Regions from separate parts of the Arthrobacter sp. 8AJ genome, predicted to be linked through region 1. Evidence: riboswitches for the same ligand, from Rfam matches in the RefSeq annotation. Region 1 holds a riboswitch; the other holds the start of a gene.
The links. A riboswitch is a leader RNA that binds a small molecule or an ion and turns the genes downstream of it on or off. The one in region 1 is predicted to bind S-adenosylmethionine.
Positions count from the first base shown of each region.

Region 2: it holds a riboswitch for S-adenosylmethionine, as region 1 does, so the genes downstream of both, BACI349Y_RS17180 (cobalamin-independent methionine synthase II family protein) here and BACI349Y_RS07645 (aminotransferase class V-fold PLP-dependent enzyme) in region 1, are expected to answer to the same signal.

Region 1 covers NZ_LR733289.1:1,644,631-1,648,843, reverse strand. Annotated here, with positions in the region: gene rsgA (ribosome small subunit-dependent GTPase A) at 1-299, shown strand, start outside; gene hisN (histidinol-phosphatase) at 344-1,156, shown strand; SAM riboswitch class IV at 1,310-1,423, shown strand; gene BACI349Y_RS07645 (aminotransferase class V-fold PLP-dependent enzyme) at 1,460-2,878, shown strand; gene BACI349Y_RS07640 (class I SAM-dependent methyltransferase) at 2,964-3,722, shown strand; gene BACI349Y_RS07635 (metal-dependent transcriptional regulator) at 3,796-4,213, shown strand, end outside.
Region 2 covers NZ_LR733289.1:3,708,925-3,713,137, reverse strand. Annotated here, with positions in the region: gene fbaA (class II fructose-bisphosphate aldolase) at 1-2, shown strand, start outside; gene BACI349Y_RS17190 (DUF3151 domain-containing protein) at 3-428, shown strand; gene BACI349Y_RS17185 (uracil-DNA glycosylase) at 499-1,128, opposite strand; gene BACI349Y_RS17180 (cobalamin-independent methionine synthase II family protein) at 1,340-2,548, opposite strand; SAM riboswitch class I at 2,562-2,666, opposite strand; gene BACI349Y_RS17175 (M14 family zinc carboxypeptidase) at 2,764-3,780, shown strand; gene BACI349Y_RS17170 (adenylosuccinate synthase) at 4,015-4,213, shown strand, end outside.

The DNA of each region.
Region 1 (4,213 bases):
CGGACGCGCCGGCCGGCAGCTGGATCATTGACACCCCCGGTATCCGTTCCTTCGGACTGGCACACGTGGACCCGGACCGGATCCTGCGCTCCTTCCCCGACCTGTCCCCCGGCATCGAAAACTGTGAACGCGGGTGCAAGCACACTGCAAACGCGGTGAACTGCGGCCTCGACGACTGGGTGGCAGGCGGACACGCAGGTCCCACCGGCCCGGCACGCCTGGCATCGCTCCGGCGGCTGCTCGGCACGGACCCGCGCATGGACGCACAGGAAACCAAAGAGCTCGGCAGCGTCAACTGACGCGTTCTCCCGGCAGAAGCGTCCACAGACGGTAGTTTGTAACCATGATCCAACCCGCTTCGAGCTACAACGATGACCTGCGCCTGGCCCATGTCCTGGCCGACTCCGTGGATGACCAGACCATGAGCCGCTTCAAGGCCCTGGACCTCCACGTTGAGACCAAGCCGGACCTGACGCCCGTCACCGACGCCGACAAGGCAGCGGAGGAAGCCATCCGCGGCCAGCTCTCCCGCTCCCGGCCCCGCGATGCCGTCCTGGGTGAGGAGTTCGGCAGCACCGGGCACGGTTCACGGCGCTGGATCATCGATCCCATTGACGGGACCAAGAACTTTGTCCGGGGCGTCCCGGTCTGGGCCACGCTGATCGCCCTGGTGGATGAAGGCGAGCCTGTGGTGGGCGTGGTCAGCGCCCCGGCCCTCGGCAAGCGCTGGTGGGCGGCAAAGGGCATGGGCGCGTACATGGGCCGGTCCCTGGCAGCCGCCACCCGGCTGCGCGTCTCCGATGTGTCCAGCCTCTCCGACGCCTCCCTCTCCTACTCCAGCCTGAGCGGCTGGAAGGAACGGGGCAACCTCGACGAGTTCCTCGGGCTGACCGAGGACGTCTGGCGGACCCGGGCCTACGGCGATTTCTGGTCGTACTGCATGGTGGCAGAGGGCTCGGTGGACATCGCCTGCGAACCGGAGCTCAACCTCTACGACATGGCTGCGCTGGTGCCGATCGTGGTTGAGGCGGGCGGCCGGTTCACCTCCCTCGAAGGCGAGGACGGACCGTTCGGGGGGAACGCGCTGGCCACCAACTCGATCCTGCACTCAGAGGTGCTGCACCGCCTCAACCCGTACCTGGATGACCTGTTGTAACTGCCACGGTTTGGCCCCCTCAAACGAATATTGCGACACCGGACACCTCCAGACGGGGGTGTCCGGCGTCGCTTATTCGATATTGCGTAACAAAGCCCTTAACAATTGCCGCGGCTTCAATCCTGGCCGCCCCATGTCCTACGCTTTTATGCAGGTCACGAGTGCCAGCGCAAAACCCCGGTTTGCTGGCCGGCAACCCTCCATTCGCGGCGGGGTGCCCCGGGTGACGACCAGGCCGGTCCGGAGTGGATGCGGCAAGCGCGGATTCCCTGTGCCGGAGTCCTGTATTCAAGTGAGGTCTCTGTGACAACTGCCACCGTCTCCCCCCAGCCCGCCATTGCCGAATCCGGCGCTCCCGGCGATCGCCACGCCGTTGCCGGCCGTCCCCTGGCTGCCGTCACCGGCGCCGAAATCCAGGCACCGCTGATTTCCGGCGGCCACATCCGGTACGCGAACCTTGACTACGGCGCATCCGCTCCGGCGCTCTCCGTGGTCTCCGCCTACCTGAACGAGATCCTGCCCTACTACGCCAGCGTCCACCGCGGGGCCGGCTACGCGTCCCAGATCAGCACGTCCGTTTACGAGAACGCCCGCAGCATTGTCCGGGACTTCGTGGGCGGCCGGCCGGATGATTCGGTCATTTTCACCCGCAACACCACCGATTCGCTGAACCTCCTGGCCGGCTGCCTGCCTGCCACCGACGGCCGGCATGACGGCGAGGTCCTTTACCTGGACATCGAACACCATGCCAACCTCCTGCCGTGGCAGGGCGTCCCGCACCGCAGCATCGTTGCCGCGGACACCATCACCGGCACCCTGGACGCCGTCCGGACCGAGCTGGAGCAGGGCGGCGTCAGCCTGCTGGCCGTCACCGGCGCCTCCAACGTCACCGGCGAGATTCTTCCCATCCGGGCCCTGGCCGCGCTGGCCCACCAGCACGGCGCCCGGATCGTGGTGGACGCGGCCCAGCTCGCGCCGCACCGCAGGGTGGACATCAGCGCGGACGACGTCGACTACCTCGCCTTTTCCGGCCACAAGCTGTACGCACCGTTCGGTGCGGGTGTCCTGGTGGGACGTCCCGACTGGCTGGACACCGGCGTCCCGCACCTCGCCGGCGGCGGGGCGGTCAAGGAAGCACGGCTCGACGGCGTCAGCTGGGCCACGGGCCCGGCCCGCCACGAGGGGGGCTCGCCGAATGTCCTCGGCGCCGCCACCCTGGCCCGCGCCACCCAGGTCATCGCCGAACTCGACCAGGACCGGTGGCACGCCCACGAATCCGCCATCCGTTCCTTCCTGGTGGAGGGCCTGCAGGACATCGACGGCGTCACCGTCCACCAGATCTTCAAGGACACCAACCCGGAAACAGACACCATCGGCGTGGTCAACTTCTCGGTCGAGGGCTACGACGCAGGGCTGGTGGCCGCCTACCTTTCCGCAGAGCACGGGGTGGGCCTGCGCGACGGCCGCTTCTGCGCCCATCCCCTGCTGAAGCGCCTGGGCCTGCCGTCCGGCTCCCTCCGGGCAAGTTTCGGCGTGGGTTCGCGGCTGGAAGACGCCAAACGCCTCCTCACCGGCATCCGGACGCTGCGCAGCAACGGACTGGGATGGGACTACGTGGTGGATGCGGGCCGCTGGGTGCCCGCCAATGATTTCCGCACCTACCCGCACTGGGCGCCCAATACCCCCGGGACGGCCGGCGCAGCCCCCTGCCTGGACGACTAGGCGGCGGGGCGGCGGCTGCCTGCTGATGCCGGGCATGCGGTAAAATCAAAGGACATCCGCAGGCAGCACCAGAAGGAGGCCACGCGTGGTTCGGGGTGGCCCCAGGCTTGATCACGGCCGGCGCACGGAGCTCGGGCAGAGCTTCCAGGACGGCGGCCGCCACTACCAGCGTGTCCGTCCCGGCTATCCTGCGGAATCTGCACGGTGGCTGGTACCGGCCGGAGCCCATGACGCCCTGGACGTCGGCGCGGGTACGGGAAAGTTCACCGCGTTGCTGCTGACCATGGGACTGGACGTCACCGCCGTCGACCCCTCTGCGGACATGCTCGCCCAGCTGAAGGCCCACTGCCCCGCCGCCACGGCTGCGCCGGGGACTGCCGAGGCGACAGGCCTTCCCGACGCTGCCTTCGACGTCGCGACCGTTGCCCAGGCGTGGCACTGGTGCGACCCCCTGCTGGCAAGCACCGAGCTGGCGCGCGTCTTGCGCCCGCACGGAACACTTGGCCTGGTCTGGAACCAGCTGGACACCTCCGTCCCCTGGGTGCACCGGCTCTCCCGGATCATGCACGCCGGCGATGTGTACCGGCCCGGCCACAAGCCCGTCGTCGGGCCCGAATTCCACGGACTCGAAGGTCACGTCACCCACTGGCAGGACAGGGTGACCACCGGGGACTTGATGGAGCTCACCAAGTCGCGCAGCTACTACCTTCGGGCCGGTGAGGCGACGCGGGCAAAAGTTCTGGCCAACCTGGACTGGTACCTGCACGAGCACCTGGCCCATGCCCCCGGCCAGGAACTTGACCTTCCCTACCTCACCCTGGCCTGGCGCGCCACCAAGGCATGACGCACGCGGTCTGCGGCGGGGTGGCCGAAGCGGCGCACGCTGCCGCACCGGCCAAACCGGTAGGCTTGGGCATGTGAAGACCAGCGCGCCCTCCTCCTCGATCGAGGACTACGTCAAGGTCATCTACTCATTCACCGAATGGCAGGACAAGCCCATCACGTCCTCCCAGCTGGCACAGCGGCTGGGAGTGGCAAATTCCTCGGTCTCGGAAATGGTCCGGAAGCTGAAGGACCAGGGCCTGGTGGACCACAAGCCCTACAGCGCCGTCACGCTGACCGAGGCCGGCCTGCGCCTGGCCCTGTCCATGGTCCGGCGCCACCGGCTCATCGAGACCTACCTCGTCCAGCGGCTCGGCTACAGCTGGGACGAGGTCCACGATGAAGCTGAACAGCTGGAGCATGCAGTGTCGGATACGTTCATCGAACGCGTTGCCGCCAAGCTCGGGGACCCTAAGCGGGACCCGCACGGCGACCCCATCCCCACCGCGGACG
Region 2 (4,213 bases), 2.1 Mb from region 1:
AGATGTCGGACGAGTTCCGCCGGAACCTGATGGGGCCGGAGCCCACGCTCCTGCCTGCCGAAACCGAGGTGTACGGGCAGTTGGAGGCCGGCCACGAGGCATTGGACCTGGTGGCCAAGCACCCCACGTCCTCGCTGCTCTGGGCCGTGCTCGCCGAAGAAGCATGGGCGGAGGGCCGGATCATCGATTCCTACGCCTACTCCCGCGTCGGCTACCACCGCGGCCTGGACTCGCTGCGCCGCAACGGCTGGCGCGGCGTCGGGCCCATCCCGTGGGAGCACGAGCCCAACCGCGGATTCCTGCGGGCCCTCTACTCCCTGGGCAGGGCTTCCTCTGCCATCGGCGAGGCCGACGAGCCGGAGCGGATCGAAAAGTTCCTCAACGACTCGGACCCCACGGCGAAGGCAGCGATCGAGGGCAAATTTTAGTCCTTTGCGCTTAAACAACGACGGCGGGTGGTTACCTTTCCAGGAAAGGTAACCACCCGCCGTCGGTCGCTTAAGGCTTGGCGATGCCGGTGCGTGCCATGGCGTCGGCGTAGGCCGCGCGCATGTCCTCGAGGTACTCCTCCTGGCGCGCGGGGGAACCGGCGAAGGCGCGGCCGCTCAGGGAGCGCACCTTGTAGGTCTTCAGGCCGCGGCGCCACAGCAGGGGCACTTCGGTCTTCAGGAGTGCGTTGGCCAACCGGTTGGCTTCGGTTCCGTGCGCCACGATGACGGAGGCACGGGGCACCAGGGCCAGGAACTTCAGCAGCGGCTTCAGGCCTGCCTGGATCTGGTCGGGAGTGAACTTGCCGTTGGGCTCACCGGGAACGTGCCAGGGGTGGACGTTCCACGGCATCACGAACTCGGGGCGCAGGCCCAGCTTCCACTGCAGTCCCAGCATGCGGGTCGCGGCGTCCTGGTCCCCGGCCGTGATGAACCCGGACGGGTCCGCCTCGCCAATGTTGGAGAACAGGCTGATGATGCGGCATTCCTCCACGTCGTGCATGGGATCCACATAGGGGACCACGGTTCCGGGCTTGGTCTCCTGCAGGGAATCGCAGAGCTCGTTAACGGCAGCAACGCTGGGGTCGTAGCGGCGGCTCATGAGCTGTTCGTGGAATGTTTCGGGTGCCAGGGCTGTCATGAAGTGCTGGTTCTCCTGCGGGGATTGGCGTTGCTGCCGCCACGGAAACGGGCACGCGGGGGCGCGACACATCAGCGGCGGTTGATTGGGGTGGGCCGATTCCTGGTCGGCCTTACCCAGTTTAGCAAGCCCCGGGAAACGAAACGCCGGTCCCGTGCACCTGACTCAGCCAGGGCACGGAACCGGCGGGTTCCCGCGTCGCCTCTTGCAGCTACCAGAGGCGGCTGGTGGCCCGGCGGGCGCCCTCGCCGAGGGCCTCCAGCTTGGCGAAGGCGATCTGCGGGTGGACCCGGCCGCCCAGGCCGCAGTCGGTGGAGGCGATGACATTCTCACGGCCCACGACGTCGGCAAAGCGGACAATGCGGTCTGCCACCAAGTCCGGGTGTTCCACCACGTTGGTGGCGTGCGAGACGATGCCCGGGATGATCACCTTGCCCTCGGGGAGCTTGGTGTCCTCCCATACCCGCCATTCGTGTTCGTGGCGGACGTTGGCTGCCTCGAAGGAGTAGGCGCCGGCGTTCACCTGCAGCACCGATCCGATGATGTCGGCGAAGGGGATGTCGGTGGTGTGCGGACCGTGCCAGGAACCCCAGCAGACGTGCAGCCGGATCTGTTCCTGGGGCAGGTCGCGGAGGGCCCAGTTGGTGGCCTCGACGCGCAGCTGGATGAACTTCAGGTAGTCCTCCAGGGAGGGCTCGGGATTGATCTGGTCCCAGCTCTCGGCCAGGGACGGATCATCGAGCTGCACGGTGAGGCCGGCATCGATGATCGCCTTGTACTCCTCCCGCATGGCATCGGCGCAGGCGTAGACAAGTTCCTCCTCCGACTTGTAGTACTCGTTGGCCACGCGGGCGCAGGAGCCGGGGGAGAGGGATGCTACGAAGCCGTCCGACAACCCGGCGGCTGCGAGGCCGGTCTTCAGGTTCCTGATGTCCGATGCCACCAGGTCCTGGCCCGTGTAGGTCAGGGGTCCGGCGATCTTGGGCTGGGTCACGCTCTTGCGGTGAGACAGGATGCCCGAGGAGGGGTCGTTGTAGGCCTCGTTGAACGCCTGCCGGTCGCGCCGGTCGGGGAATGAGGTCAGGACAATGTTGCCGGGCGAGGAGCGGTGCACCTGGGCATCGGCCCAGCGGTCCACGTTGGTTGGCTCCAGGCCGCCCAGCCGTGCAAAGGAGTAGTTCCACCAGGCGCCGTAGTCCACGGAGCTGGACATCGTGTGCCCGTATTCGCCGTCGTTGGGGATGTCGATGCCGAGGTCCTTCTGGCGCTGGACCACCTCCACCACGGAGGCCTCCAGGAGTCCCAGGAATTCAGGGGTGACGCCGTCGGTTTCCTTGGCGGCGTTGGCCGCGATGAGTTCCGGGGTGCGGGGCAAGGATCCCGCGTGGGTGACGCGGATGTGGTCGGTGTTCAGGGACATGCTGGAATCTTCCTTTCCATCGGTCCTGGCAGTAGCACCTTCGGCCGGCAGGAATCCTGCTGGACCGTGGTTGCTGCGGCGTCATCGAGCCAGGTCTCTCGGCCGCTCCGGATGGTTCACTCTCACATAAATCCAGATGCCTGCCCCGGGGCAAGTCTGCGCCGCTTTATGTCGCGACGGGCTGCCCGGCGGCTTTCCTCGCCGTCTCCGGCGCCCTGGCGCTGGCCGTCGTCGCAGGTCCCGCCCCGCTGGCACACGCGGTAGGCGAAGGCCCCAACTACGACGCCAACGGCCAGATCACCACGTCCAGGCTCGCCACGTATGAACAGATGGTCTTATTCCTGAAGGACCAGGATGCCCGCCAGCCGGCAATGGAGCTGGAGGTCATCGGGCAGACGGTCAAGGGGCGTGACATCCACCTGATCAAGTACATTTCGGACCCCGCCAAGCCCACCATCCTGTACCTGACCCAGCAGCACGGCAACGAGCAGCTCACCACCGAGGGCGCCATGGAGTTCATCAAGCACCTGGGGACCGGCAAATCCGCGGACATCCTCAACGGCGTGAACATCCTGGTAGTGCCCATGCTCAATGCGGACGGCGCCATGGGTGACGTGGACTTCTCCCTGGACAATTACCTCGCCAAGGGCGACCGGCACCTCACCCGCTACAACGCCGAGGGCGTGGACCTGAACCGCGACCACGTGGCCAAGGTCCAGCCGGAGACCCAGGCGCTGCACAACAACGTCATGCGCAAATACCGGATCGACTACATGATCGACCTGCACCACCAGGGCACCCGGGCCGAGCGTGACGGCAAGCTGGTGTCGGGCTCCATCCTGTACCCCACCACCCCCAACGCCGACCCCGCCGTCGTCGAAAAATCCAAGCAACTCGGCGCCGTGGTGTTCAACAACGTCGACTCCACCGGCTGGGGGCACCTGGGCAAATACCAGGGCGGCAGTGCCGAAACCATCAGCCGCAACGGCATCTCCGTGGAGTACGGCATTGCCACCCTGCTCTTCGAGATGCGCGGCATGTCGGACCACTACCTGGACGGCTATGCACTCGGGCAGCGCAGCAACGGCTACCTGATTAAACAGACCGTCACCACGCTGACCTCCACGGCCGCGGCCATCGCGGACGGGTCCATTGCCGACGCCGACACCTCCTTCTGGAACACGCTCGCCGAACAGACGTCCCGGCCGGCCGGGGAGGCTGAGGACGAATAGACGGCACCGGCCGCCGCGGCCTTTTGGCAGAAAGGACCGCGGCGGGCCACAACAGTGGACAAAGTGCCCTATCGGCTAAACTTGGGTGGTAAGAGCCCCGGAACTCTTGCTTCGCTGCGCCGTGCTGCGGCTGTGCGAAGGCCGGTATGTTCGGGGCATTCTCATGAACGGCGCTGCATGGGCCCGCCACCTGGTGGCCGGCCCGGGCAGTCCGCACGAATGGGGGAGGATCCCATGCCAGCAATTGTGATCGTAGGAGCCCAGTGGGGCGACGAAGGAAAAGGCAAGGCCACCGACCTGCTGGGCGGCCGTGTTGACTACGTCGTCAAGCCCAACGGCGGCAACAACGCCGGGCACACCGTCGTCGTAGGCGGTGAAAAGTACGAACTCAAGCTGCTGCCGGCAGGCATTCTCAGCTCCAACGCCGTTCCCA